2 regions of the Actinosynnema sp. NPDC059335 genome follow, and region 2 is predicted to be linked to the other one. Evidence: riboswitches for the same ligand, from Rfam matches in the RefSeq annotation. Region 2 holds a riboswitch; the other holds the start of a gene.
What was found. A riboswitch is a leader RNA that binds a small molecule or an ion and turns the genes downstream of it on or off. The one in region 2 is predicted to bind thiamine pyrophosphate.
Positions count from the first base shown of each region.

Region 1 (5,381 bases), on a different contig from region 2:
GCACGTGATCCCGCCGATGAACCCGCTCCACCACCTCCGCCTCGATCCCCCCTGACGGATCCACCCGCAACGCCGTCGCCCGCAACCCCACCCGCCCCCGAACCCCGACCAACTCCTCCGCCGCCTCCGCCCCGAGCACCCTCCCGCACCCGAGGAACCGCGCCGTCTCCACGTCCACCGGCCGCTGCCACACCGACGACGGCTCCCCGACCTGCACGATCCGCCCGGCCCGCATCACCGCCACCCGGTCCGCGAGCGTGAACGCCTCGTCGTGGTCGTGCGTCACCACCAGCGCCGTCGCCCCCGCCTCCCGCAGCAGCCGCGCCAGGTCCACCGCCAACTGCTCCCGCAACGCCCGGTCCAACGCCGACAGCGGCTCGTCCAGCAACAACAACCGCGGCCTCGGCGCGAGCGCCCGCGCCAACGCCACCCGCTGCTGCTCGCCACCGGACAACTCGGTCACCCGCCGCGCCCCGTACCCGCCCAACCCGACCAGCTCCAGCAGCTCGGCCACCCGCTTGCCCCGGGCCTCCCGCTCCACCCCCCGCATCCGCAGCCCGAACGCCACGTTCCCCGCCACGTCCCGGTGCGGGAACAGCTGCCCGTCCTGGAACACCAGCCCGAAACCCCGCCGGTGCACGGGCGTCCCGGCCAGGTCCGCGCCGTCCCACGACACCGCGCCGCCCGCGACCGGCTCCAGCCCCGCCACCGCGCGCAGCAGCGTCGACTTCCCGCACCCGGACGGCCCCAGCAGCGCCACCACCTCACCGTCCACCACGGTCAGGTCCACATCGGACACCGCGAGCACGGGACCGTACGCCACGCTGAGCCCGTCCACCCGCAACGACATCAGAACTCCCCACCGCTCGGCACCCGCAACCGCTCGATCACCAGCACGGCCGCCGTGGTCACCACCATCAGCAACGCGCACGCCGCGTACGCCATCTGGCTGTTCAACTCCCCCGGCCGCGACATCAGCCGCGCGATCACCACGGGCAGCGTCGGCGCGTCCGGCCGGGCCAGGAAGCTCGTCGCCCCGAACTCGCCCAGCGCCACCACGAACCCGAACCCGGCCGCCGCGAGCAGCGACCGCGACGCCAGCGGGAAGTCCACCTCGCGCCACACCCGCCACGGGCTCGCGCCCAGCGTCGCCGCCGCCTGCCGCAGCCGTTCGTCCACGGCCCGCAGCACCGGCAGCACGATCCGCACGATCAACGGCGTCACCACCAGCGCCTGCGCCAGCGGCACCAGCAGCGGTGACGTGCGGAAATCACCAGGCAGGGCGTTCATCGTGATCAGGTAGCCGAAGCCGAGCGTCACCGCCGACACGCCCAGCGGCAGCATGAGCGCCGTGTCCAGGGCCTCCGCGAACCACGACCCGTGCCGCCGCAACCCCACCAGCACGACCGCCGACGTCACCCCGACCAGCAGCGCCACCACCGTGGCGTCGGTCGCCACGCGCACCGAGTTCAGCGCCGCGTCCAGCCCCGACACCGCCAGCGTGCCGCGCTCGCCGGTGCCCGCCAGCGCGGCGTAGCCCGCGAAGCTCCACCCGTCGTGCGTCGCCAGGGACCGCACCACCAGCCCCACCACCGGCGTCGACAACGCGGCCACCACCAGCCACGCCGCCGCGACCACACCCCACTCGCCGCCCACCGGGCGACGGGGCGGCTCCACCCGCAGCGGCAGCCCCCGCTCCCGCCGCCGGCGCGCCAGGCCGCCGACCACCAGCACCGCGATCACCGCCGCGAACTGCAGCAGCGACAACGCCGCCGCGCCGGACAGGTCGAACAGCTCCACCGTCCGCAGGTAGATCTCCGTCTCCAGGGTGCGGTGCCGCGCCCCGCCGAGCACCAGCACCACCCCGAAGCTGGTGGCGCAGAACAGGAACACCACCGACGCCGCCGACCCGATCGCCGGCGCCAACGACGGCAGCACCACCGACGTGAACGCCCGCACGCGGGACGCGCCCAACGCCCGCGCCGCGTCCTCCGCGCGCCGGTCCACCCGCGCCCACAGCCCGCCGACCGTGCGGGCGACCACCGCGACGTTGAAGAACGCGTTCGCCAGCACGATCGGCAGCACACCCCCGTCCGGCCACAACGCCCGGAACGCGAGCCCCACCACCACCGTCGGCAGCACGAACGGCACCATCACCGCGGCCCGCACCACCCCCGCGCCGCGCACCCGGCAACGGGCCAGCAGGAACGCCACCGGCATGCCCGCGACCAGCGCCAACGCCGTCGCCGCCGCGGCCTGGCCGAGGGTGAACCCGACCAGGTCCCAGGTGTCGGCCCGCGCCAGGACCGGCAGCGGCCCGCCCTCGCCCAACCCGAGCGAGACGATCGCCGCCACCGGCCAGGCGAAGAACACGCCCAGGAACACCACCGGCAGCAACGCCGCGAGCACCCAGACCACCCCGGGCCCCGGCCGCCGGCCGCCACGCCACCCGGACCCCGCGCCACCGGACGCCCCGAACCCCCGACCACCGCGCGAACCCGACCCGAACCCCCGACCGCCGGACGACCCGGACCCCGAACCCCCGCGCGAACCGGAACCGGGACCGGACCTCAGCCCTGGACCAACGCGCGCCACTGCCGCACCCACCGCTCCCGGTTGGCGTCGACCTCGCCCGCCGGCAGCGACCGCGCCTCGGCGGGCAGCGGCGCGGCCTTCGTCCACGCCTCGGGCAACGCGACACCCTCGCGCGACGGGTACACGTACATCTGGCCCGGCACGTCCGCCTGCACCTGCTCGCCGAGCAGGAAGTCCACGACCTTCTTCGCGTCCTCGGGGTTCTTCGCGCCGTTCAGCACGCCCGCGTACTCGACCTGCCGGTAGCAGGTGTCCAGCAGTGCCTTGGTCCGCGGCGTGCCGTCGTCGCCGATCTCCGCCGACGGCGACGAGGCGTAGGACACGACGACCGGCCTCGGCCCCTTGCCGCTGGAGCCGGAGAAGTCCTGCGTGTACGCCTCCTCCCAGCCGCTGACGACCTTCACGCCGTTGGCCTTGAGCCGGCCCCAGTAGTCCTGCCACCCGTCCTCGCCGAACTCGGCGATCGTGCCGAGCAGGAACGCGAGGCCGGGCGAGGACGTGGCCGGGTCCTCGACCACGAGCATGTCCTTGTACTTCGGGTCGGTCAGGTCCTCGTACCGCTGAGGCTCGCCGAGGCCCGCGAACGCCGCGACGTCGATGTTCAGGCACACGTCGCCGACGTCCACCGCGTGCAGCCGGTTCGGCGGGTCGAGCCGGTAGCGCTGCGCGCCGTGCTGCGCCTCCGGGCTCGCGTACTCGGCGAACACGTCCTCCTTCAACGCGCGGGAGGCGAACGTCGAGTCCACGCCGAAGGCGACGTCGCCGATCGGGGCGTCCTTGGTCAGGACCAGCTTGTTCGTCACCTCGCCCGCGTCGCCACTGGCCAGCGGCTTGATCGTGATGCCGGTGTCGGCCTTGAACCGCTCCAGCAGCTCCGGCGACAGCGCGAACGAGTCGTGCGTCACCAGCGTGACCACCCGCTCCCCCGCGGGCGGCGCGTCGGACGTGGTCACCGAACAGCCCGTGAGCAGCGCGAACGCGGTCACGGCGGGCAGCACTCGTCGGAACATCATCTCTCCCTACACCGGCATGACCCGGATCAGGTGTGGACGGTCGAAGGCTCGCGCGCCTTCCTCTCAGCCCGGCGCAGCACCGGACTCCCGTGGCGAACGGACAGCTTACCCCGCGCGGTGGCACGATCGGGGCCATGGCCGAGCTGCTGACCGACGACCAGGTGACCGCCGCGCTGACCTCGCTGCCGTCGTGGCGGGCGCAGGACGCCGCGCTGGTGCGCACGGTGGAGCTGGAGAGCTTCGCGCAGGCGTTGCAGGTGGTGAACCGCGTGGCGGAGATCGCCGAGAACGACAACCACCACCCGGACATCGACATCCGGTGGCGCACGCTGACGTTCCGCTGCAGCACGCACTCCAGCGGCGGGATCACCGCCCTGGACGTGTCACTCGCGGAGGAGATCGACGGGGTGCTCGACGCCGTCCGGTGACCCGCTCCGCGACCCGCCGTCCTGTCGTGACCCGCCGACCTGTCGTGACCCGCCGACCTGTCGTGACCCGCCGACCTGTCGGGACGTCGCCGCCCGCCGGCCCCGCAGCACGACCGCGATCGTGACCAGCGTGAGCACGCCCACCGCCGGGTAGACCCAGCCGAGCGCCGACTGGTGCCAGGGCCGCGGGATGATCCAGATCGACGGCTGCGCGTTGAGCAGGAACGAGATCAGGTAGCTGCCGATCGCCAGCAGCCAGGCGACCGCCGTCACGACGGCCAGCCGGTGCCGGGCCGAGTACAGCAGCCACATCAGCGCGGGCACCGCCCACACCCAGTGGTGGCTCCACGAGATCGGCGAGACGAGCAGCCCGAGGAGCTGCACCGACACGATCATCGCCAACGCGTCCCGCGCCTTCACCGCCGCGTGCAGCGCGAACCCCGTGAGCACGGCCGCCACCACGACCGCGCCGACGAAGACCGGCCCCGTCCCGATGTCGTGGCCGACGGTGCGGGACAGCGCGCCGCGCAGCGACTGGTTGATCGCGGACCCGACCGGGCCCACGCGGGAGGCGTCGCCCAGCAGGTGGAACCAGTACTCGTTCGACAGGCGCGGCGACACCGCGTACGCCACCGCGACCGTGCCGAAGAACGCCGCGACCGACCACACGGCCGCCTTGTACTGGCGGTTCACCAGGAAGTAGAGCCCGGAGATCGCCGGCGTGAGCTTCAACCCGGCCGCGATCCCGACGCCCGCGCCCCGCGCGGCGTTGCGCGCGGAGACCAGCGTGCCGAGCAGCAGGGCGGCCAGGACGAGGTTGATCTGGCCGTAGTTCAGGGTGGTGCGGACCGGCTCGACCCAGATGAACAGGCCGGTCCACAGCATCGCGCGACGCGGGTCGCCGCTGCCGACGAGCTGGAGCGACTTGCGGGTGACGAACCACAGGCAGGCGAGGCTGACGAGCTGCCAGAACCAGCGGGCCACGCCCCACGGCACCCAGGACAGCGGCACGAAGACGAGCGCGGAGAACGGCGGGTAGGTGAACGGCAGGGCGAACTGGTCGGAGAACTCCTTGAGCCGCCACTCGTACAGCTGCCCGGTGAACAGCTCCGGCGAGGCGTTCCGGTAGACCATCAGGTCCACCATGGTCATCTTCGTCTGGAACGCCACCATCGCCAGGTGGCCGAGCAGGGACAGGCCGAGCACCCACGGCGCGAAGGCGAGAACCCGCCCTTCGAGTGTGCGCAGCCCCACTGCCCCCACCTCCACGATGGTGTGAATTACACGACTGTCGGGCCACGAAACCGGGTACCCGAACGTCAAGACGAGTGGGAGATCAACGCAA
Region 1 covers NZ_JBHYXZ010000140.1:15,880-21,260, reverse strand. The annotation lists gene ACFXGA_RS31755 (ABC transporter ATP-binding protein) at 1-850, opposite strand, end outside; gene ACFXGA_RS31750 (ABC transporter permease) at 850-2,418, opposite strand; gene ACFXGA_RS31745 (thiamine ABC transporter substrate binding subunit) at 2,571-3,605, opposite strand; TPP riboswitch at 3,593-3,709, opposite strand; gene ACFXGA_RS31740 (4a-hydroxytetrahydrobiopterin dehydratase) at 3,743-4,036, shown strand; gene ACFXGA_RS31735 (mannosyltransferase) at 3,992-5,290, opposite strand.
Region 1: linked by a shared signal. The riboswitch ahead of ACFXGA_RS31745 (thiamine ABC transporter substrate binding subunit) and the one ahead of thiC (phosphomethylpyrimidine synthase ThiC) in region 2 are both predicted to bind thiamine pyrophosphate.

Region 2 (23,895 bases):
GGCGGGATGCTCGCGCCGATCACCGAGGCGTGGCCGGGCGACGAGGAGGTCCTCGCGCTCGGCGTCGAGTCGCTGGAGCTGTGGCCGGAGTTCGCCCGCGAGCTGGGCGTCGCGCTGAGCCCGGCGGGGACGCTGGCGGTCGCGGTGGACGGGGCCGACGTCGAGGTGCTGGACCAGCTGCGCGCCCACCTGGACCGGCTGGGCCGGCCGGTGTCCCGGCTGACGGGGCGCGAGCTGCGGGCGCTGGAGCCCGGTCTCGGCCCGGTCCGCAGTGGACTGTCCGTGCCGGGCGACGTCGCCGTGGACAACCGGGCGCTGCTGCGCGCGCTGCGGGAAGCCTGTGCCGCCAACGGTGTCGTGTTCGCCGCCGAGCCGGGCGCGGAGCGCGACGTGACGGTGATCGCGGCCGGCGCGTGGAGCCGCGACCTGCACCCGGCGCTGCGGACGGTGATCCGGCCGGTGAAGGGCGAGATCCTGCGGCTGGCCGCGCGGCCCGGCGCGTTGCCGCCGCCCCGGCACACGATCCGCGCCCACGTGTCCGGCCGCCCCGTCTACCTCGTGCCCCGCGAGGACGGGTTCGTGCTCGGCGCGACCCAGTACGAGGCCGGTTTCGACGGCGACGTGACCGTCGGCGGCGTGCGGGACCTGCTGCGCGACGCCGAGGTGGTGTGGCCGGGCATCGCCGAGTACGCGCTGGTCGAGGCCGCCGCCGGGTTCCGCGCGGGCAGCCCCGACAACGCGCCCGTCATCCGCCTGCTGGAACCGGGCGTGGTGGCCGCCACCGGCCACCACCGCAACGGCCTGCTCCTCGCGCCCGTCACCGCCCGGCGGGTGCTCGCCCTGCTCCGCGAAGGAGGAAACAGTCGGTGAAGGCGCACGTGAACGGTGTGGAGCGGGAACTGGCCGACGGGTCGACCGTCGCCACCGTGCTCGCGCTGCTCGACGCCCCGCCGCGCGGTGTCGCGGTCGCCCTGGACGGCGAGGTCGTGCCGCGCGCGGCGTGGGCGACGACGGCGGTGCGCGACGGGGCCGCGGTCGAGGTGCTGACCGCCGTGCAGGGAGGCTGACGTGGACGACCCCTTGGTGATCGCCGGGCGCGAGTTCGGGTCGCGGCTCGTCATGGGCACCGGCGGCGCGGCGAACCTGTCGGTGCTGGAACGCGCCCTGGTGGCGTCCGGGACGGAGCTGACGACGGTCGCGATGCGCCGCCTGGACGCGTCCGGCGGGGGAGTGCTGGACCTGCTGGCCCGGCTGGGGATCGCGGCGCTGCCCAACACGGCCGGCTGCCGCACCGCCGCCGAGGCCGTGCTCACCGCGCGGCTGGCGCGGGAGGCGTTGGAGACGAACTGGGTGAAGCTGGAGGTCGTGGCCGACGACCGGACCCTGCTGCCCGACCCGGTGGAGCTGCTGGACGCGGCCGAGAGGCTGGTCGACGACGGGTTCGTGGTGCTGCCCTACACCTCCGACGACCCGGTGCTCGCGCTGCGGCTGGAGCAGGTGGGGTGCGCCGCCGTGATGCCGCTGGGCTCGCCGATCGGGACGGGGCTCGGCATCCGCAACCCGCACAACATCGAGCTGATCGTGGCGCGGGCGTCCGTGCCGGTGGTGCTGGACGCGGGGGTCGGCACGGCGTCGGACGCGGCGCTGGCGATGGAGCTGGGCTGCTCGGCCGTGCTGCTGGCGACCGCCGTGACCCGGGCGCAGGACCCCGAGCGGATGGCGGCGGCCATGCGGGCGGGCGTGGAGGCCGGTCGGCTGGCCCGGTTGGCGGGGCGGATCCCGAAGCGGTTCTGGGCGCACGCGTCGAGTCCCGCGGTGGGGTGATTGCCCGGCACGGCATGATGGACGCTCATCCTGTCCGTCTGCCCGAGGAGGAGTGCCGTGACGGCCGACCAGGTCGAGGACGCCACCGCCCGGCTGTACCTCGCGATCGGCAGGCTATCCCGGTTGCTGCGGCGCACCGGCTCGCCCGGTCTCGGACCGGGCGCGGTGTCGGCATTGGCCACGTTGGCGCGGTGCGGCCCCATGCGGCTGGGCGACCTGGCCGCGAAGGAGGGCGTCGCGCCGCCCACCCTGTCGCGGATCGTGGCGGCCCTGGTGGAGGCGCGGTACGTGCGGCGGGAGCCGGACCCGCAGGACGGGCGGGCCTGGCTGGCGACGCCGACGCCGGAGGGCGTGACGATGGTGTCGGGCGTGCGGTCGGCGCGGGTGCGGGAGTTGCAGAGGCGGATCGAGCAGCTGGCCCCGGAGCACCGCGACGCGCTGGTGAACGCCCTGCCGGCGTTGGAGGAACTGGTCGGCGAGACCGCCTGACGGCGGCGCGCGAGCACGACGACCACCCGGCCGCCGGGGTCGCGGGCGGAGGACCGCCGCAGCCCCCGTTCCCCGTCCGGCACGGGGGTGCACGATCTGCGTCCCGCTCACCCGGATCGGGCCGTGGAACCCGCGGCTCTCGCGCGGTGTTCGAGGGGGACGTCGGGCACGACGGTCATCGACTGCGCCCGGCGGATCGGGCGTCCCTGTCCGGGTGGCGCCGCCGGGTTCGACGAGGTGAGCGCCGTCGGGGCGGCGGAATTGTCGGTTCCCGGTGGCAGAATGAAGAACAGGGGGCCGCGTCACGCCGGGGGCGTCCCCGGCCGGCTCCCAGCGGTGCCTGCCGAAGAACAGCTCCGGGTCGCCGCCCTGCTCAAAGCCGTCCTGGACGAGTTCGACGCCCGTTCCGCCGCACGCGTGTCCGAGCACGCCGACCGGGGCGTCGACGGGCTCAAGGCCGCGCTGCTGTCCGACGCCGAGCACACGATGGCGCACCGCGGCCTGGCCACGCCGCACGTCGTCCTCCAGGCCGAGCACCTCGCGGGCGACGGCGAGGTCCGCGCCCGGTTCGTGGCCCGCAACCGCGCCCTGCGGCACGCGTTCGCCGAGCGCCTGGGCCCCGACCGGGCGACCGAACTGCTCGCGTTCCCCGAGGGCGCGCTCACCCTGTGGCTGCTGGACCCCGAGACGGTCGACCTGCGCGCCCCGTACGAGGGCTACCTGCGGCGGCTGTGAACCGTCACGGCCGCGGCGTGGCGCCGTGCAGCACGAACGTGTCGACCACGAAGCACGTCACCCCGCCGTCCGCGGCGCGGCCGATCCACGTCGGGTACGACCCGTCACCCCACCCGCTGGTGAACGCGACCAGCCCGTGTCCGGTGGACGGGTCCCGCATCGGCGCCGCGTGGGCCTCGAACACGCCGTCGTAGGCGGTGTCGTGGTTGTCGTCCAGCCACGCGCCCAGCGCGGCGGCCGCGTCGGCGTCCACGAAGCACGCCGTGCCGGTGTCCACGCCGAACCCGTAGAACTCGTCCTCGCCCAGGTCCGCCACGTCCTGCCCGGCCACCACCGCCAACTCCCACGACACCGCGGGCTCGCGCGTGACGACCAGGCGCGCCGCCGCCACCCGCAGGTGCTCCGGGTCGTCCGCGAACCGCGCCGGCGCCACCTCCACGGGGTACTCGCCGGGCTCGACGCCGACGGTGAACGGCTCGGCTTCGGAGTCGAGGTGCCCCGGGTCGGCGACGACCAGCCGCCCGCTGCCCAGCCGCACCGCGCCCGCCTCGCGCACCTCGGTGACCACGGCCCCCGGCCGGGGCAGCTCCCACCTCACCCCGGCCCGGAACACCAGGTCGGCGTGCCGGGGCACGGCGGGCAGCGGGCGGTCGGCGGCGGCTTCGGCGGTCGCGTCGGAGATCGTGCGGTGCACCCTACAGGCGACCACCGACAGTCAGCCGCCGTCGCGCGGGACCGCCCGCGGCGACCGTGAACGGCCACGCCACCAGCACCGCCAGCAACGCGCCCACCGTGTTGTTGAGGAAGTCCTGCGCCTCGCACACCCCGATCCCCGTCACGGCCTGCACGAACTCCACCGCGCCGCTGAACGCCGCCGCGACCGCGAGCACCGTGAACGGCCGCCGGGTGGCCAGCGCGGCGAAGAACGCGAACGGCACGAGCATCACCAGGTTCAGCCGCGCCAGCGACCCGACCAGCGAGAACTCGTTCGCCACGCACACCCCGACCGGGTCGGTCGTGACGATCGACAGCGACCCGCCCGGCCGCGCCAGGGTCACCGCCAGCGCGAGCGCCAACCCGCACCCGGCCAGCACCGACGGCGCCACCGGCCACCCCCGCCACCGCGCCACCACCAGCCCGACCGCGCCCAGCAGCACCGAGCCGCCGAACAACGCCGCGACCGCCTCGGGTTGGCCCAGCACCAGCTCGGCCACGTACGCGTCCCGTCCCCAAGCGCTCATGCCCTACAAGACGCGCGAGCCCCTCGCGGGTGGCTCAGCGCGTCGCCGGCGCCCGACACGCGTCGAGCCCGCGGAGCTGCCGCAGGACGAGTTCGGCCTCCGACGCGCGGCCCAGGCGGCGGTACAGCTCCACGGCGTACCGCCAGACCGCGCGGGCCCGGTGGTGCTGCCCGAGGGCCGCGAGGGGGTGGCCGAGGCGGTTGAGGGTTTCGGCGGCTTCGACGGGGTCGCCGAGGGCGCGGAACAGCGCGAGGGCCCGCCGGTAGTGGTGGACGGCCCGGTGGTGGTCCCCGGTCCGGTGGGCGATGTAACCGAGGCTGTCGTGGGTGGCGGCCTCGCCGTCGGGGTCGTGGTGGCGTCGGAACACCTCGAGGGCCTGCCCGCACTGGACGCGCCCGCCGGCGTGGTCGCCCAGCCGGGCGCGGTACCAGCCCATCTGGTTGAGCGCGCGGGCCTGCCACACCGGGTGGGCCGCGACCCGGTCGAGGTCGAACGCCCGGGACGCGTGCTCCAAGGCCCTCCGGTCGTCCCCGCGCAGCTCCCACACCCACGCGAGGTAGTGGTGGGTCGCGGCCTGCTGGACGAGGTCGTGGTGGTGCTCGGCCAGCGCCAGGGCGTGGCGCAGGTGCGCGAGACCCGACTCGTGCCGCCCGAGGGCGGCGTGGGCGCGTCCGAGGCGCCGGTGCGCGAGGGCGCGGGCGGCCGGGTCGCGCAGGTGGTCGGCGGCGTGGACGGCGGCCCGGTACACGGCCAACTCGTCGACGCGGTGCCCGCGGCGCCAGTGGAACGTGTGCAGCGCCCACGCCAGGTGCCAGACGGCCTGGTGGCGGTGGCGGGCGGCGGAGAGCAGCTGGGCGGCCAGCAGGTGCGGGTGGTGCGCGTCCAGCCAGGCCAGCGCGGAGGCGCGGTCCGGCAGCGACCGGACCTGGCAGCCGGGCGCGGGCGGGTCGACCCGGATCGGCTCCCGGTACGGGTACAGCAGGTGGTCGGCGGCGTGGGCGGTGTGCCGGTAGTGGTCCACCACCCGGTCCAGCGCCGCCCGCCGCACCGGTTCGGGGACGTCGGCGCAGGCGGTGGTCGCGGCGTAGGCGCGGACCAGGTCGTGCATCCGGTAGCGGCCGTGCGCCTGCCGGTCGAGCAGCGACGCCTCCGCCAACGCGCCCAGCACCGCGCGCGCCTCCCGCGCGGGCAGGCCCGTCAGGGACGCGGCCGCGGGCAGGTCCACGTCCGGCCCCGGAGCCAGCCCCAGCAGCGCGAACGCCTCCCGTTGGCGGTCGGTGAGGTGCCGCAGGGACCAGGACAGCACGGCGGGCAGGCTGGCGGCGGGGTCGGTGTGGTGGTCGAGCATCTCCAGGCCCAGCTCCCGCAGCTCGACCGCCAACTCGGCCAGCGGAACCGCCGGCCGCGCCGCGGCGTGCCGGGCCATGATCGCCAGCGCCAGCGGGTGGCGACCGCACAGCCCGACCAGGTCGTCGGTCGCCTCCGGGGCGGGCGCGACCCGCGGCACGCCCAAACGTCGGGTCAACAGGTCACGGGCCTCCTCCCGGCCCGGCACACCCAGCGGCACGTGCCGCGCGCCGCACCGGTCGATCAGCGACGACAGCACGGTCCGGCCCGTGACCAGCACCGTGCACGTCGGGCTGCCCGGCAGCAGCGGCACGACCTGTTCGGCGGTGGCCGCGTTGTCCAGCACGACCAGCATCCGCCTGCCCGCGACCAGACCCCGGTACAGCGCCGCCAGGGCGTCCAGGTCGGGCGGGAGCGCGCCGGGGTCCACGCCCAGGGCGCCGAGGAACCCGCGCACCGCGTCCACCGGCCCGGTCGGCCGCCCCGCCGGGCTGAACCCGTTCAGGTCGACGAACAGCTGACCGTCCGGGAACCGGTCGAGGTTGCGGTGCGCCCACACCAGCGCCAGGCACGTCTTGCCGATGCCGCCCACGCCCGCGATCGCCGACACGGTGCCCGCGGCGTCGTCCAACGCGGCCAGCTCCGCCGCCCGACCGACGAACGCCGCGGGCACGGCCGGCAGTTGCCGCGGCGTCGCGGCCGCGGGCCGTACCGGCGCGGCGTGCAGGTGCACACCGCCGTGCACCACACCGGCCTGCACCACGCCGCCCAACCGGCCCGTCACCGTGTTGCGCACACCGGGCGGTGCCACCCGGATCGGACCGGCTCCGCGGCCCACACCGGCCACCGGTTCGTCGACCTCCACTGGACCGCCCCCTCGACCACCCGTGTTCGGATTCCCGACCACAGGGTGACGAATCGGACGTGCTCACCGAACCCTTCGACGATCGACAACCGGCGACGGCGACGCGGTCCCCCTCCGCCGCCGGGCCGCGAACGGCGACGGGGCGGGGCGGCGACGGGGCGGGGCGGCGACGACCACCCCGCCCCGCCGGCGTCACCCCTCCAGCCGCCACAGCGGCGACACCGGGCCCACCCCGCCGCCCAACGGGTACGCGGCGGCCACCGACCGGACCACGAAGTCCTTGCCGAACCGCACCGCCGTCGGCACGTCCGCGCCCCGCGCGAGCTGCGACGCGATCGCCGACGCCAGCGTGTCCCCGCTGCCGTGGGTGTCCTTCACGTCGTAGCGCGGCCCGAGCAGCTCGACGAACCGCTCGCCGTCGAACAGCACGTCCAGGCACTCCGGGTCGTCCCACAGGTGCCCGCCCTTGACCAGCACCCACCGCGGGCCCATCGCGTGCAGCGCCTCGGCCGCCTTGCGCTGGTCGGCGCGGCTGCGCACGTCGATGCCGGTCAGCAGCCGCACCTCGTCCAGGTTCGGCGTCACCAGCGTCGCCCGCGGGAACAGCAGCGACCGCACCGCGTCCAGCGCGTCGTCGGCCAGCAGCTGGTGCCCGTGCATCGACGCGGCCACCGGGTCCACCACGAACGGCCCGACGTCGACCCGGTCCACCGCCGCCGCGACCGCCTCGATGATCGCCGCCGACGCCAGCATCCCGGTCTTCGCCGCGTCCACCCCGATGTCCGTCGCCACCGCCTCGATCTGCGCGGCCACCACGTCCGGCGGGATCTCCGTGTACCCGGTGACGCCCAGCGAGTTCTGCACGGTCACCGCCGTCACCGCCGTCATCCCGTGCACCCCGCACGCGAACAACGTCCTCAGGTCCGCCTGCAGGCCCGCGCCACCGCCCGAGTCCGACCCGGCGATGGTCAGCACCTTCGGCGGCGCGACCGCCATCAGCGCACCCCCATCAGTCCACCACCGGCAGGTACACCTTGGCGCCCCGGTCGGTGAACTCGTGCGACTTCTCCGCCATGCCCGCCTCGATCGCCTCCACCGTCGACAGCCCGCGCTCCTCCGCGAACCGCCGCACGTCCTGGGTGATCTTCATCGAGCAGAACTTCGGCCCGCACATCGAGCAGAAGTGCGCCGTCTTCGCCGGCGCCGCGGGCAGCGTCTCGTCGTGGAACGACCGCGCCGTGTCCGGGTCCAGCGACAGGTTGAACTGGTCCTCCCACCGGAACTCGAACCGGGCCTTCGACAACGCGTCGTCCCGCTCCTGCGCCCCCGGGTGCCCCTTGGCCAGGTCCGCCGAGTGCGCCGCGATCTTGTACGTGATCACGCCCGTCTTCACGTCGTCCCGGTTGGGCAGCCCCAGGTGCTCCTTCGGGGTGACGTAGCACAGCATCGCCGTGCCCAGCCACCCGATCTGCGCCGCCCCGATCGCCGAGGTGATGTGGTCGTACGCGGGCGCGATGTCCGTGGCCAGCGGCCCGAGGGTGTAGAACGGAGCCTCCCCGCACCACTCCTCCTCCAGCCGCACGTTCTCCGCGATCTTGTGCATCGGCACGTGACCCGGCCCCTCGATCATCACCTGCACGTCCTTCGCCCGCGCGACGTGCGTCAGCTCGCCCAACGTCCGCAGCTCCGCGAACTGCGCCTCGTCGTTCGCGTCCGCGATCGAACCCGGCCGCAGCCCGTCACCCAGCGAGAACGTGACGTCGTACGCCCGCAGGATGTCGCACAGCTCCTCGAAGTGCGTGTACAGGAAGCTCTCCTTGTGGTGCGCCAGGCACCACGCGGCCATGATCGACCCGCCCCGCGACACGATGCCCGTCACCCGCCTGGCCGTCAGCGGCACGTACCGCAGCAGCACCCCCGCGTGCACCGTCATGTAGTCCACGCCCTGCTCGGCCTGCTCGACGACGGTGTCCCGGTACACCTCCCACGACAGCTTCGCCGGGTCGCCGTCCACCTTCTCCAACGCCTGGTAGATCGGCACCGTCCCGACCGGCACCGGCGAGTTCCGCATGATCCACTCGCGGGTCTCGTGGATCCGCTTCCCCGTCGACAAATCCATGATCGTGTCGGCGCCCCACCGCGACGCCCACACCATCTTCTCCACCTCCTCCTCGATCGAGGAGGTCACCGCCGAGTTCCCGATGTTCGCGTTGACCTTCACCAGGAACTTCTTCCCGATGATCATCGGCTCGGCCTCCGGGTGGTTCCGGTTGAGCGGGATGACCGCCCGACCGATCGCCACCTCGTCCCGGACGAACTCCGGGCTCAGGTTCTCGCGCGCCGCCACGAACCGCATCTCCGGCGTGATGACCCCCGCCTTCGCGTACGCCAGCTGGGTCACCGCCCCGTCGACCGGCTCCCGCCGCGCGATCCACTCCGCACGCACCCTCGGAAGTCCACTGTGGACGTCGATGGTCGCGCTCTCGTCGGTATACGGACCGGAAGTGTCGTACAGGTCGACGTGCTCGCCGTTGGTCAGCTCCACCCTGCGGAACGGGACCCGCACGCCGTCGCCCACCTCGCGGTAGACCTTGCGCGAACCCGAGATCGGTCCCGTGGTGACACTGGGCTTGACCGAACGGTCGTCAAGAGCCGTCACGACATTCCTCCCTACGCCGGCATTACCCGGTCAGGTTCAGGCGGTCGGCGGCGCCGGGGCCCTCACACCCCAGCCGCCCTCTCAGCCCGCTGTGGCGCGAGCTCCCGCGTGTGTTGAGTTTTCGCACTGCGTTCGAGCAGTCGGCCCGACCATAGCCACGGCCAGGTGCCGATGCCAAGGTGCGGATGCCGAAGACCACCGGTTGCGCGTACCTTTCACCGCGTGGCTGATCACCGGCCGTTCCCGCCCGGCGCCCGGCGCGTGGCCCGCCCCGCCGCCGTCTCGCCCTGCCCGTCCTGCGGCGACCTGGCGGGCCGCGGCTACCCCGCCTGCCGCTTCTGCGCCGAGCTGGTCGACCAGTACTGGCTGCTCGACTGGCAGGAGCTGCTCGCCGCCGAACAACTCGCCGAAGGCGGCGCCGGCGAGCGCGAACTCGCCGAGCTGGTCCTCGCCGACGAGGTCGGCCGCCACCCCTGGACCTGCACCGACTGGGCGATGACCCTCGTCACCTGCTCCCAGTGCGGCGAGGAACTCGCCACCGGCCCCGCCGACTGCGTCCGCTGCGCCATGGCCGACGCCCTCCGCTGGTCGTGGGACCACGCCGGCTACCCGACCGCGATCACCGCCGCCGAACACGCCCTCCGCGTCGCCCGGGCCGCCCTGCGCGCCCCCCACCGCGGCCGCCCCGCCACCGTCGCCGCCTGGCGGCTCCTCCTGCCGTTCCTGCTGGTCGGAGAGCTGCCGACGGCCGGCCAGATGCGCCGCATCCGGGCCGCCGTGCTCGCCGGCGCCTACACCGACCTGGCCCGCTGCCCCACCCACCGCGAACTCGCGTCCTACCCCGAGCTGCCCTGGCGACGCCCCGAACGACCGCCCCGCGCCGACCACCCCGCGCCGCACCGCGCCCACGACCGGCGCGACCCGTCCCACCGCGCGCCCGCGGGCGGGACGAGGCCGGGCCCGCCCTGGTCCTCGTCGTCGCCCTAGTCCTCGTCGTCGTCCGCGAACGGGTCCTCCGACGTCGCCGGGTCCCACGACAACCCCGGCACACCCCACCCGTTCGCGCGCAGCATCCTCTTCGCCGCCCGCTTGTGCCGCCCCACCAGCCGGTCCAGGTAGATGACCCCGTCCAGGTGATCGGTCTCGTGCTGCAGGCACCGCGCGAAGAACCCGGTGCCCTCCACCTCCACGGGCTTGCCGTCCCCGTCGAACCCGGTCACCTTCGCCCACGGCGCCCGCCCCGTCGGGTACGACTCGCCCGGCGCCGACAGGCACCCCTCGAAGTCGTCGTCCGGGTCCGGCATCCCCAACGGCACCTCCGACGTCTCCAACGTCGGGTTCACCACCACACCGCGATGGCGCACACCCTCGTCGTCCGGGCAGTCGTAGACGAACAACCGCAGGTCGATCCCGATCTGGTTCGCCGCGAGCCCCACACCCCGCGCCGCCGCCATCGTCTCGTGCATGTCCTCGATCAACGTGCGCAACGACTCGTCGAACACCTCGACCGGACGGGTCGGGCGGTGCAGGACGGGATCTCCGGCGATCCGGATCGGGTGAACTGCCATGGCGTGCAGCCTAACGGCGCGCCACGGCGGACGCGCCGACCGATGAGCCCACCCACACCAAGATCACGTGATGTAATGGCACCCACGCACGGGACACGGCTGAGGAGCCAGATGGACGCCGCAGAGGCACTGGCGCCGGCGGAGGGGCCGGACGACGGTTTGAACGACCGGGAACGCGAGATCCTGGCCTTCGAACGCCAGTGGTGGAAGTACGCGGGTGCGAAGGAACAGGCCGTCAAGGAGCTGTTCGACATGTCCGCGACGCGCTACTACCAGCTGCTCAACGCGTTGATCGAGAAAGAAGAGGCGTTGGCCGCCGATCCGATGTTGATCAAGAGACTGCGCCGGTCCCGCTCCGGCAGGCAACGCGCCCGCGCGGCCAAGAGGCTGGGCGTCGAGCGCCGATGACGAACCCCGAACAGCCGGCGGGCCCCGCCCACCCGGCCCGCGCCGCGGGCTACGCCCTGCTCGGCGTGGCCGTCATCGCCCTGGTCATCGGCCTGGTCAGCCTCGTCACCGGCGGCCCCGACGACACCCCGCCCGCCGCCCAGACCACCCCGCCCTCGGCCACCTCCGACACCCCGGACGGCTCACCGACCGCCCCCTCGGAGACCACCCCCGCGCCGACCACCCCGCCGTCGGACACCACACCGGCCACGACCGCCCCCACCACGACCGCCGCCCCCGGCGGCACCACCGCGAACGTCCCCCCGCCGCCCGTCGACACCGTCCCCAAGCCGCCGGTGCGCGTCTACAACAACAGCACCACCCAGGGCCTGGCCGCCCGCGCCCAGGCCGACGTCGAACAAGCCGGGTGGCAGGTCGCCGAGAGGGGCAACTACTCCCAGGGCACCATCCCCACCACCACCGTCTACTTCCGCCCCGGCACCGACGAGGAACCCTCCGCCCGCGAACTCGCCACCGTCCTCGGCGCCCGCGTGGAACCCCGGTTCGACGGCATCCAGGCCGCGCACCCCGGCATCATCGTGATCGTCACCAACGACTACCGGGGCCCGACCGCCAAGAAGGCATCCTGACCCGGCGTCCCGACCCGGCCTCCCGCCCCCGACCGGCGTGCCGTCGCCCAGCCCGGCCACCGCCGCCCCGACGCCTCACCGCTCCCGCGACTCCGCGTAAGCGGCCAGGGACGCCAGCTGCGCCGGGTCCAACGACGGCCGCACCCGCTCCCGCGCCGACGCCAGGTGCGCGCCCGTCACCTCCGACGCCGACAACGACTCCCGCATCGCCGTCAACGCCGCCTCCCGGATCAACGCCGCGCAGTCCGCCGCCGAATACCCGTCCAACTCGGCCGCCAACGCACCCAGGTCCACGTCCGACCCCAACGGCGTGTTCCGCGCCGACGCCCGCAGGATCTCCGCCCGCGCCTCCGCGTCCGGCGGCGGAACGTACACCAACCGCTCCAACCGACCCGGCCGCAACAACGCCGGATCCACCAACTCCGGCCGGTTCGTCGCCCCCAGCACGACCACGTCCCGCAACGGCTCGACCCCGTCCAACTCCGTCAACAACGCCGCCACCACCCGGTCCGACACCCCGGAATCCGACGACTGCCCGCGCCGCGGCGCCAACGCGTCCACCTCGTCCAGGAACACCAACGCCGGCGCCGCCTCGGCCGCCCGCCGGAACAACTCCCGCACCGCCCGCTCCGACTCGCCGACGAACTTGTCCATCAGCTCCGCGCCCTTCACCGACAGCACGTTCAACCGCCCCGTGCCCGCCAACGCCCGCACCAGGAACGTCTTGCCGCACCCCGGCGGACCGTACAGCAGCAGACCGCGCGGCGGCGCCACCCCGAGGCGCGCGAACGAATCCGGGTACTGCAACGGCCACAACGCCGACTCCGTCAACGCCTGCTTCACCTCGGCCATGTCACCGACATCGGCCAACGTCAACCCACCCGTCCGCAACGTGTCCGAAGTGGACATCGAAATCGGACGGACGATCTCCAACGCCCCCACCAGGTCCGCCTGCGCCACCCGCGGCTCGTCCGCGTCCCGCTGCCGCAACGCCGCCCGCAACGCCGCCTCCCGCCGCAACGCCACCAGGTCCGCCGCCACGAACCCCGGCGTCCGGTCCGCCACCACGCCGAGGTCCACATCGGACTCCACCGGCACGTCCCGCAACAACACCCTCAGCAACTCGGTGCGCGCCGCGCCGTCCGGCAACGGCAACACCAACTCCCGGTCCACGAGCTCCGGCACCCGCAACCGCGGGTCCACCGCCTCCGGGTGCGCGCTCGTGACCACCAGCGCCACCCCCTCGGGCCGGCGGCGCAACGCGTCCAGCACGACCGTCGCCACCGGCGGCGGCGACGCGGCCGGCAACAACGCCTCCACGTCGGTCACCAACAACACCGCCGGCGCCTGCCCCTGCGCCCGCGCCACCGCGTCCACCACCCGCTGCGCCGCCGCGTTCGCCTCCAACACGGCGATGCTCGGCGCCGCCACCTCGACCACCGTCGCCCCCGCCGCCTGCGCCACGGCCCGCACGAACGTCGCCTTGCCGACCCCCTCGGGCCCGCTCACCTGCGCCGCCAGGCGCGGCGTCGCCCCCAACCGCGCCAACAAATCCGGGTGGCTGAACGTCAGGTCGAACCACTCGGCGAGCCGCTTCGCCGCCTCCTGCTGCCCGACCAGGTCCGCCACCGGCACCGCCGGCACGGCCGCCTCAACCACCTCCGCCGCCGCACCCCCAACCCCCGACGACACCCCCACCTGCGTCAACGCCTGCCCCACAGCCCCGCCCGCCCCGACGCCCACCCCGCCGTCCCCCGACCCGCGACCCGCCCCCGCCGCGCCTCCCGACACCGCCGGCACGTCACCGGTGCGCGCCCCGTCCCGCCACCCGACCACCGTCGACGGCTGCACCGCCACCGGCACCCCGGCCGGCTCCGTCGCGGTGATCGTCAACAGCTCGTTGGTCCACGTCATCCCGATGGCGTTCGCCAACTTCCGCCGCGTGGCGCTCACGTCCGCACCGGGCGGCGGCGCGAGGTCCTGCGGCAGCAGGGACACCGCGTCACCGACCGTCAACACCTTCCCGGTCAACGCCATCCGCAACGTCTCCGGCGTGAGCGACGTGCTGGCCAACCGCGACCCCGCCACGGTCACCGAACGCGCCGCCGCGACGTCCACGGGAGCCACCACCACCTCCGCGCCTTCCACCACGCCGAGGTTCGACAGCGTCACGTCGTCCACCAGCACGACACCGGGCGGCCCGTCACCGGCCGTCGCGGCGGCGAGGGCGGCACTCGCCCTGGCCCCGGTGAGCCGCACCGCGTCCCAGGCCCGCAGCCCGAGCGCGTCCAGCACCTCGGGGTGCAGCCGAACCACCCCGCGACGGGTGTCCAGGGCCGACGGGGACAGGCGGGCGGTCAGCGTGATCACGGGGTGAGCGTAGTTGGGGCCGACGGCCGAGGCGGGACGGTCCACCCACCCCCGACGCCGCGAGCCGGACTCCGCCAGCCCCACCTCGCCGGGCCAGGCTCTACCCACTCGCACGGACGCACCGGCTCGCGCTCACCTCACCGACTCACCCGGCCCGGCGGCGTTCCTCGCGGATGCGTCCGACGGGGCCGCACCCGACTCACCGGCACGTGGCGAGCGGCTTAGCGGGTCGACCCCGGAGCGGGGGTCGGGGACCCGGCGGCGGCCCGGCGAGGCGACGGTTGGGGTTGCCGGCCTCGTTGTTTCAACCGACGTTCGAGGCCGTCAATAACGGCGTTTTGGAAGATGGCCGCGTCGAGATTCACCCGATCGTGAACGCCGTCGACCACCAAAACCGCAGCTCAACCCCACCATACCGGCCTACGGCCGATCATGCCTCCGCAAGCCGATCTGCCGCCACCCCCGCCGCTTCCCCGGCCGCGCCTGCCCGTTCGTCTCCGCCGCCACCTGCGTCGGATCGACCGTCCGCCGCGGCCGCCGCACGGCACGCATCGCGGCACCCGCGACGCGACCCCCGAGCGGCTGCCGCAGGCCCAACCGCCGTGCCGCCACGCCGTGCGCACGCTTGATCGCCCGCCGGTCCGCCGCCGGCACCGACCACGCCTCCGGGTGCTTCGCCAGCCACCGGTACCGGCGCACCGAGTACGGCAGGTGCCCGAGGTACACGAGCATCGCCGCGATCAGCGCCACCAGCGGGAACGTGATCACGGCCGCGGCCAGCAGGCCGACCATCACCAGCAACGGCGCGACGAAGCGCGGCGCCACCTTGATGGTCTTCACCGACAACGTCGGGATGCGGCTGACCAGCAGCAACGCGATCCCGACCGTCCACACGGCGACGACCGGCTGGCTGGACCACCACCCGGACCGGCCGAGCTGCTCGTCCAGGATCAGCGGCAGCAGCAGCAACAACCCGCCGGCCGGCGCGGGCACGCCGACGAAGAACTCCTTCGTGAACGCCGGCTGCTCGACCTCCAGCAGCGTGTTGAACCGCGCCAACCGCAGCACCATGCACACCGCGAAGATCAACGCCACGACCCAGCCCTCACGGCTGGAGTCGAACTTCCACACGTAGATCACCAACGCGGGCGCGACGCCGAACGAGATCGCGTCGGCCAACGAGTCCAGCTCCGCGCCCATCTTGCTGGTCGCGTCGAGCAGCCGGGCGATCCGCCCGTCCAGCCCGTCGAACACGGCCGCCGCGGCGATCGAGCCGATCGCCGCCCCGTACATCCCGGTGATCGCGAAGTGCACGGCCGACAACCCCGCGCACATCGCGAGGACCGTGATGGCGTTCGGCAGCAGCCTGATCCCCGGCCCGCTGGGAGCCATCCGCTCAGCCCTCCGCGGGAGAATGGGCCGCCGAACCACCGGCCGCCGAACCGGAACCCGCCGAACCGGAACCCGCCGAACCGGAACCCGCCGAACCGGAACCCGTCGAACCGGAACCCGTCGAACCGGAACCCGTCGAACCCTCGGCCGGCAGCGACCCGGCCACCGAACCCTCCGGCGCGGGGAACCCGGCCGACGGCAGCTCGGCCAGCACGGTCTCGCCGCCGATCGTCCGCTGCCCCGCCTCCACCAGCACCCGGCTGCCGGTCGGCACGTACAGGTCCACCCGCGACCCGAACCGGATCAGCCCGTACGTCTGCCCGACCGCCACCTTGTCGCCCTCGGCGACCTCGCACACGATCCGCCGCGCCACCAGGCCCGCGATCTGCACGACCACCACGTCGTGCCCGGCCGGCGTGCTCAACCACACCGTGTTGCGCTCGTTGTCCTCGCTTGCCTTGTCCAGGTCGGCGGACAGGAACTTGCCCGGCCGGTACGACACCTGCCGCACCAGACCGGCCACCGGCACGCGCTGCACGTGCACGTCGAACACCGACAGGAACACGCTGATCCGGGTCATCGGCGCGGACCCGAGCCCCAGCTCGGCGGGCGGCGCGGCCTCGACCACGTGCGACACCGTGCCGTCGGCCGGCGCCACCGCGACGCCGGGCCGGGTGGGCGTGGTGCGCCGGGGTTCGCGGAAGAACCACGCGACCCACCCGGTCAGCAGCGCGCCCACGACGCCGGCGCGCTTGGAGTAGCGGCGCAGCAGCAGTGTCGCCACGGCGGCGCCTGCCACGAACGGGCGGCCCGCGGGGTGCATCGGGGGGACGATCCCCCGGGCGAGCTGGAGGAAGTGGGAGACGGCACCACTGTGCTTGTCGCGATCGACGGTCATGGCTCTTCCGTGTCAGGGCAGTGCTTCCGGCCCGCCACACGCTACGCGGCTCCGCCGGCCCGCGTCCGGCCCGCCCGTGCGTCCCCCGACGAACGCACGGACCGACCGGCGCTCCGATCACCCCGAGTGTAAGCCGGGTCACACGGTTGATCAACGCCGACGGTCAGCCCGACGTCACTCTCCGTGCAGGAGGCGGACCACGACCTCGTCGCCCGCCGCCAGCTCCGTCACGTCCTCCGGCACCTCGATCAGGCAGTTGCTCACCGCCAACGCCGACAGCAGGTGCGACCCCGGCCCGCCGACCGGCGTCACCACGCGCCCCGACTCCGGGTCGTACGCGCCGCGCCGGAACTGCGTCCGCCCCGCCGGCGACGTCACCGGCGCGCTCAACCGCGCCACCGCCGCCGGCCGCTCCACCTCCGCGAACCCCATCGCCGCCCGCAACGCCGGCCGGACGAACACCTCGAACGACACCTGCGCGCTCACCGGGTTCCCCGGCAGCGTCGCCACCGCCACCCCCCGGTAGCGCCCCGCGCCCTGCGGCCCGCCCGGCTGCATCGCGACCTTCGTGAACTCCACCCCGCGCCCGGTGAACGCGTCCTTCACCACCTCGTACGCCCCCGCGCTCACCCCGCCCGACGTGAGCAGCAGGTCCACCGACGCCAACCGCGGCGCGATCGCCTCGTGGAACCGCTCCACGTCGTCCGGCACGAACCGCAGCAGCTCCGCCTCGCCGCCCGCCTCCCGCACCGCCGCGGCCAGCATCACGCCGTTCGACTCGTAGATCCGCCCCGGCGCCAACTCCTCGCCCGGGCCCACCAGCTCCGACCCCGTCGACAGCACCAGCACCCTCGGACGCCGCCGCACCGGCAGCGACCCGAACCCCAACGCCGCCGCCAACCCCAACTGCGCCGGACCCAGCACCGCGCCCGCCCGCAGCACGGTCGCGCCCACGGCCACGTCGTCCGCCCGCCGCCGCACGTTCGCGCCGACCGCCACCGGCCGGTCCACCCGCACCACCGACGTGCCGCCGTCGGTCCACTCCACCTGCACCACGGCGTCCGCGCCCGCCGGCACCGGCGCGCCCGTCATGATCCGGTGCGCCGTCCCCGCCGCCAGCGGACCCGACGCCGCCCGCCCCGCCGGGATGTCCTCCACCACCGGCAACTCCACCGGAGCCGCCGCCACGTCGGCCGCGCGCACCGCGTAACCGTCCATCGCCGAGTTGTCGAACGGCGGCAACGGCACCGTCGCCACCAGGTCCTCGGCCAGCACCAGGCCCAGGCAGTCCGCGAGCGGCGACCGCACCACGGGCATCACCCCGACCAGCCCCGCCACGCGGGCTTTGTGATCAGCGACTCGGGTCAGCGCGTTCGACACGCGTCCCATCCTGCCGCGCCCGTGGCAGACTGCTCCAACCGGCTGATCACGACAGGGGGCACGTTGCAGGTCCGGACCCGCCACACCCCGACCTTCGGGGTGGCCCGACTCGTCCTGGCGCCCGGTGAGCCGGTCGCGGTCGAGCGCTCGTCCGTGCTCGCCACCAGCTACGGCGTCACCGTCGACGGGCGCACCAAGGCGCCCGGCGTCAACGCCGCGCTGTGCACTGCGGGCCCCGAGGGCGGCTGGGTGGACGTCGCCCCCGCCCTGCCCGGCGACCTGCACGTCCTCGAACTGGAGGGCGCCACCGGCTGGTGCGTCGCCCGCGACAGCTGGCTCGCCTGCGCCGCCACCGCCCGCCTCGACCCGACCGCGCCGCCCGTGCGCGCCCTGCACGGCGGCGACCACGGGTTCCTCACCTACGCCTTCGGCGCGGGCCCCGTCGTGCTGAGCTGCTACGGCACCCTCGACGTGGTCACCCTCGACCCCGGCGAACTGGTCACCGTCGCCGGCGGCCACGTGGTCGCGTTCGCCGACACCGTCCAGTGCCGGCTGCGCGCCGTTTCGCCCGACGCGCCCCAATCCGTGCGGAATGGCGAAGGGCTGGTCCTCGACTTCGCCGGACCCGGACTCGTGCTCACCCGGACCCGCAGCCCGCGCGGACTCGTCAGTTGGTTGCGCGACAACGGATTCAGCGTCCGCTCATGACTCCATAAGGAGGTATCGGCGAACCCCCTCCTGCCTCTAGCGTGGCGGTTTGCTCAGGGTATTTCTCAAAGGGAGGACGTCTTGGCTGTCGGCACGGTCAAGTGGTTCAACTCGGAGAAGGGCTACGGATTCATCGCCGCGGACGGCGGGCCGGATGTGTTCGTGCACTACTCGGCGATCCAGATGGAAGGCTTCCGGACGCTGGCCGAGGGCGACCGCGTGGAATTCGAGATCCAGGCGGGGCGCGACGGCCGCAGCCAGGCGTCGGACGTGCGGAAGGCGCCGTGATTCCCGCCCGACCCGCCCCGCGGCGGGTCGGGCCGCCTCCCCCAGGCCGGCGCGCGCGGCGGGCTCCCCGTCCGCTCGGCGCTCCCGCTGGTCCGTTTGCCGGGAACCCCGCGCAAAGCCCGGTGCGCGGACGTTAGGCTCCGTCGCGTGTCGGAGGACCTGAGCGGGCGACGGCTGGGGCACTACCGGATCGACGGGGTGCTCGGCCGCGGTGGCATGAGCGTGACCTACAAGGCCACGGACGTCAGGCTCGGTCGCAAGGTCGCCCTGAAGGTCATCGGCGAGCACCTCACCGCGGACGCCGAGTTCCGCGAGCGGTTCGTCGACGAGGCCCGCAACACCTCGGCGATCGACCACGCCAACATCGTGCCGCTCTACGACTTCGACGAGGTCGACGGGCTGCTCTACATCGCCATGCGGCTGGTCGACGGCCAGGACCTCGCCAGCCACATCAAGGACGGCCCCCTCTCGCCCGCGCGCACCCTCGCGCTGCTCGGCCAGGTCGCCGAAGCGCTCGACATGCTGCACGGCAAGGGCCTCGTCCACCTCGACGTGAAACCCGCCAACGTGCTCGTCACCACCAAGGAAGCCGCGGGCGAGCACGTCTACCTCGCCGACTTCGGCCTCACCCGGCGCGGCGCCACCGGCCACCGCACCCGCACCGGCGACTTCCTCGGCTCGCCGACCTACGCCGCGCCCGAGCACCTGCGCGGCGAACCCCTCGACGGCCGCACCGACCAGTACGCGCTGGCGTGCATGGTGTTCGCCTGCCTGTCCGGCCGGCCGCCGTTCCAGGGCAGCGTGCAGGACGTCATCCAGGGCCACCTCGGCGCGGAGATCCCCTCGCTGACCGCGATGGTCGCGCTCCCGCCCGCCATCGACGACGTGCTGCGCAAGGGCACCGCCAAGGACCCGGCCCAGCGGTACGGCTCGTGCGTCGAGCTGATCGCCGCCGCGCGGGCCGCCCTGTCCGGCGCGCCCCAGGGCTCCCCGCCGCCGCGCCGCACCGACTCCGGCGCGGTGCCGATCGGCCCGCAGACCGGCGGCGTGCCCGTGCCGCCGCAGGGCGCGCAGTACCGGCCGCCCTACCCGCAGCAGCACCAGCCGCCGCAGCAGCAGCCGCCCGGGTTCCTCCAGGAGCCGGTCCGGCTGCGCCCGCCCGCGCAGGTCGGCGCGAGCGCGTTCACGAGCACCGCCAAGTCCCGGCCCGCGTGGTTCGCGCCCGTGCTCGCGGGCGCGGTCGCGATCGTGCTGATCGTCATCCTCGTGGTGATCCTCACGCCGAAGGATGAACCTCCGCGCCAGGGCGGCAGCGAGGGCACGACCCAGTCCATCGAGGTCGGGGGCACGTCGAGCGACAAACCGCTGCCCACCAGCGTGCCCGTGCGCACCTCCCGCTGACCTGCTCTTCTTGCACTCTCCTCCGTCGAGTGCTAAACACGGTGTTGGCACTCGGACCACCTGAGTGCCAACACGCAGGCTGGGACGGTGAGGCCCGTCCCCACCAGGGGGCTGGTCGTCCGTCGCGGGCACCGAGCCTGGCCGAAGCACCGTGTTCCGCTGCGGGCGCGCGTCCGCAGTGGCCCCATTCGTAATCAGGCGGAGGAACACACCGCAATGGCCAAGATGATCGCGTTCGACGAGGATGCCCGCCGCGGTCTCGAGCGTGGCATGAACACTCTCGCCGACGCCGTCAAGGTGACGCTCGGCCCCAAGGGCCGCAACGTCGTGCTCGAGAAGAAGTGGGGCGCGCCGACCATCACCAACGACGGCGTCTCCATCGCCAAGGAGATCGAGCTCGAGGACCCGTGGGAGAAGATCGGGGCCGAGCTCGTCAAGGAAGTGGCGAAGAAGACCGACGACGTCGCGGGTGACGGCACCACGACCGCCACCGTGCTGGCCCAGGCCCTGGTCCGCGAGGGCCTGCGCAACGTGGCCGCGGGCGCCAACCCGCTCGGCCTGAAGCGCGGCATCGAGAAGGCCGTCGAGGCCGTGACCGAGCAGCTGCTGAAGACCGCCAAGGAGGTCGAGACCAAGGAGCAGATCGCCGCCACGGCGTCCATCTCCGCGGGCGACTCGACCATCGGCGAGCTGATCGCCGAGGCCATGGACAAGGTCGGCAAGGAAGGCGTCATCACCGTCGAGGAGAGCAACGCGCTCGGGCTCGAGCTGGAGCTCACCGAGGGCATGCGCTTCGACAAGGGCTACATCTCCGGTTACTTCGTGACCGACCCCGAGCGCCAGGAAGCGGTCCTCGAGGACCCGTACATCCTGCTCTACGGCTCGAAGATCTCGTCGGTCAAGGACCTGCTCCCGCTGCTGGAGAAGGTCATGCAGGGCGGCAAGCCGCTGCTGATCATCTCCGAGGACGTCGAGGGCGAGGCCCTGGCCACCCTGGTCGTCAACAAGATCCGCGGCACGTTCAAGTCCGTCGCCGTCAAGGCGCCCGGCTTCGGCGACCGCCGCAAGGCGATCCTCCAGGACATCGCCATCCTCACCGGCGGCCAGGTCATCACCGAGGACGTCGGCCTCAAGCTGGAGAACGCCGACCTGTCGCTGCTGGGCAAGGCCCGCAAGGTCGTCGTGACCAAGGACGAGACCACCGTCGTCGAGGGCGCGGGCGACCCGGAGCAGATCCAGGGCCGCGTCAACCAGATCCGCGCCGAGATCGAGAAGTCGGACTCCGACTACGACCGCGAGAAGCTGCAGGAGCGCCTGGCGAAGCTCGCCGGCGGTGTCGCGGTGATCAAGGCCGGCGCCGCCACCGAGGTGGAGCTGAAGGAGCGCAAGCACCGCATCGAGGACGCGGTGCGCAACGCCAAGGCCGCCGTCGAGGAGGGCATCGTCGCCGGTGGTGGCGTCGCGCTGCTCCAGGCCGCCGAGATCGCGTTCCAGGGCCTGAACCTGGAGGGCGACGAGGCGACCGGCGCGAACATCGTCAAGGTCGCCGTCGAGGCCCCGTTGAAGCAGATCGCCGTGAACGCCGGCCTCGAGGGCGGCGTCGTGGTGGAGAAGGTCAAGGGCCTGCCCGTGGGCCACGGCCTCAACGCCGCGACCGGCGCGTACGAGGACCTGCTGGCGGCCGGCGTGCCGGACCCGACGAAGGTCACCCGCTCGGCGCTGCAGAACGCCGCGTCGATCGCCGCCCTGTTCCTCACCACGGAGGCCGTGGTGGCCGACAAGCCGGAGAAGGCCAGCGCCGCCCCGGCCGTCCCGGACGCCGGCGGCATGGACTTCTGATCGGACCTCGGGTCACCCGACCCGGTCCCGATCGGCCGAAGTCTCGAAGGGGCCCGGTTGGCCCCCGGCGACCCGGGCCCGGGGCCGGCCCGGGGGGGGGTGTTGGGTCGGAAGCCGCCCCCCCCGCGCCGCCCCCCCCGCCCCCGCCGCGGTACCTCCCCGGGGGGCGCGCCCCCCCCGCCCCCCCCCCGGCCCCCTTCGCCGTGCCGGGGGTGGAATGGTGGTCCGTAGCCCTCCCCGCACTGCCCCTCACGGCCTCGGATACACGATCGGGTGAGATCGGCCGGAAAGTGTACGGAAACACCGTTACCGCACCTCGGTTAAAACGAGACCGAACCCCGAACCACCCGGCCTGCCCATCCACCCCCGATCCCCGCCTCCCACCACCCGCCACCTAGCCGCCCACCCGCCCCGCCACCCGTCGACCGCTACCCAGCCACCCACTCCACGCCCATCCCACACTCGCCGCCCCGCCGTCCCGACACCCGCCGCCTCCCACCCGCCGACCCGCCGGCCCGACAGGGCATGCCGCAGGCCCGACCCCCCGGACTGGAGTTGACCACGTGCTCATCGCGCACCTGAGCGACCCGCACCTGCGGACCGATGCCCTGGCCGCCGAACCGGCCGCTTCGCTGCGCCTGGCGCTGGGCCGCGTGCTTGCGCTGGACCCGCGGCCCGACTGCGTGGTGATCACGGGCGACCTGGCGGACCACGGGCAGGTCGCCGACTACGAGCAGCTGCGCGACCTGATCGGCGACTTCCCCCTGCCGCTGCACCTGACCACCGGCAACCACGACGACCCGCGGGCGTTGGTGGAGGTGTTCGGCGGCACGGCGTTGCTCGGCGGTGGGACGTCGGCGCGGTACGCGGTCGCCCACCCCGGCTTCACGGTGATCGCGCTGGACTCGTGGCGGCCGGACGGGCCGGCCGGGTGGCTCGGTGACGAGCAGTTGGCCTGGCTCGACGGCGTGCTGGGGGAGCGGCCCGAGGTGCCGGCGTTCGTCTGCCTGCACCACCCGCCCGTGGCGGTCGGGATCCCGCTCCTCGACGGCATGCGGCTGGAGGACGGGCCGGCGCTGGGTGCCGTGCTCGCCCGGCACGGCAACGTGGCCCGGATCCTGGCCGGGCACGTGCACCGGGCGATCAGCGTGCCGTTCGCGGGCACGGAGGTGTCGGTCTCGCCCAGCACGTACCGGCAGACGTCGCTCACGCTGCGCGCCGACCGGCAGACCGGGTACCTCGCCGAGCCCACCGGTTTCCTGCTGCACGTCGGGACCGAGTCGGGGTTCGCCACGCACACCGTGGCGGTGAGCCACGCGGGGGCGTTGCTCGGCGGGTTTTGAGCCCTGGCAGGCCCGTGACGCCCGACGCCCGTGGCGAGCAGGCCCCGTGGCGAGCGGACCCGCGACGCGCGGCCCCGTGGCGAGCAGACCCGTGACGCGCGGCCCCCGTGACGAGCAGACCCCGTGACGAGCGAGCCCTGGGGAACGGCGGACCGCGTGGGTGGGTGACTGGTCGGGGACGGGCGGGAGATGGGGTGAGTGCGGGGTGAGCGGTGGTCGGGTGGGGTGGGCGGCAGGTCGGGGGAAGGGCATGGGGTGGGGTTAGCCGCCGAAGCACACGAACGGGCGGCGGAGGGGGTCGGTGGCGGTTGCTTCGGCCAGGGCGTGGGGTAGTGGTTTGCCGGTGGCGACGGCCGCGTGGAACGTTGCCATGGTGTGCGCGGCGGCCCGGTCGCCCACCTTGTTGACCGCGGCCACCACGGTGCGCGACCCGCTCGCCAGCAGCGCGCCGGCGAAGCCCAGCGCCTCGTCGCCGGGCCGGATGTGGCTCAGCGCCAGCGAGCACGCGGCC
Region 2 covers NZ_JBHYXZ010000005.1:74,773-98,667, reverse strand. The annotation lists gene thiO (glycine oxidase ThiO) at 1-870, shown strand, start outside; gene thiS (sulfur carrier protein ThiS) at 867-1,067, shown strand; gene ACFXGA_RS02880 (thiazole synthase) at 1,069-1,824, shown strand; gene ACFXGA_RS02875 (MarR family winged helix-turn-helix transcriptional regulator) at 1,882-2,313, shown strand; gene ACFXGA_RS02870 (hypothetical protein) at 2,650-3,048, shown strand; gene ACFXGA_RS02865 (DUF4241 domain-containing protein) at 3,053-3,742, opposite strand; gene ACFXGA_RS02860 (VanZ family protein) at 3,744-4,289, opposite strand; gene ACFXGA_RS02855 (ATP-binding protein) at 4,324-6,432, opposite strand; gene thiD (bifunctional hydroxymethylpyrimidine kinase/phosphomethylpyrimidine kinase) at 6,694-7,497, opposite strand; gene thiC (phosphomethylpyrimidine synthase ThiC) at 7,511-9,160, opposite strand; TPP riboswitch at 9,151-9,278, opposite strand; gene ACFXGA_RS02840 (hypothetical protein) at 9,383-10,147, shown strand; gene ACFXGA_RS02835 (peptide deformylase) at 10,144-10,728, opposite strand; gene ACFXGA_RS02830 (DUF3263 domain-containing protein) at 10,840-11,136, shown strand; gene ACFXGA_RS02825 (LytR C-terminal domain-containing protein) at 11,133-11,765, shown strand; gene ACFXGA_RS02820 (AAA family ATPase) at 11,841-14,135, opposite strand; gene pssA (CDP-diacylglycerol--serine O-phosphatidyltransferase) at 14,556-15,527, opposite strand; partial or broken gene ACFXGA_RS02810 (phosphatidylserine decarboxylase) at 15,718-16,425, opposite strand; gene glp (gephyrin-like molybdotransferase Glp) at 16,600-17,814, opposite strand; gene ACFXGA_RS02800 (AIM24 family protein) at 17,869-18,513, shown strand; gene ACFXGA_RS02795 (cold-shock protein) at 18,595-18,801, shown strand; gene ACFXGA_RS02790 (serine/threonine-protein kinase) at 18,949-20,202, shown strand; gene groL (chaperonin GroEL) at 20,419-22,041, shown strand; gene ACFXGA_RS02780 (phosphodiesterase) at 22,605-23,384, shown strand; gene ACFXGA_RS02775 (CHAT domain-containing protein) at 23,646-23,895, opposite strand, start outside.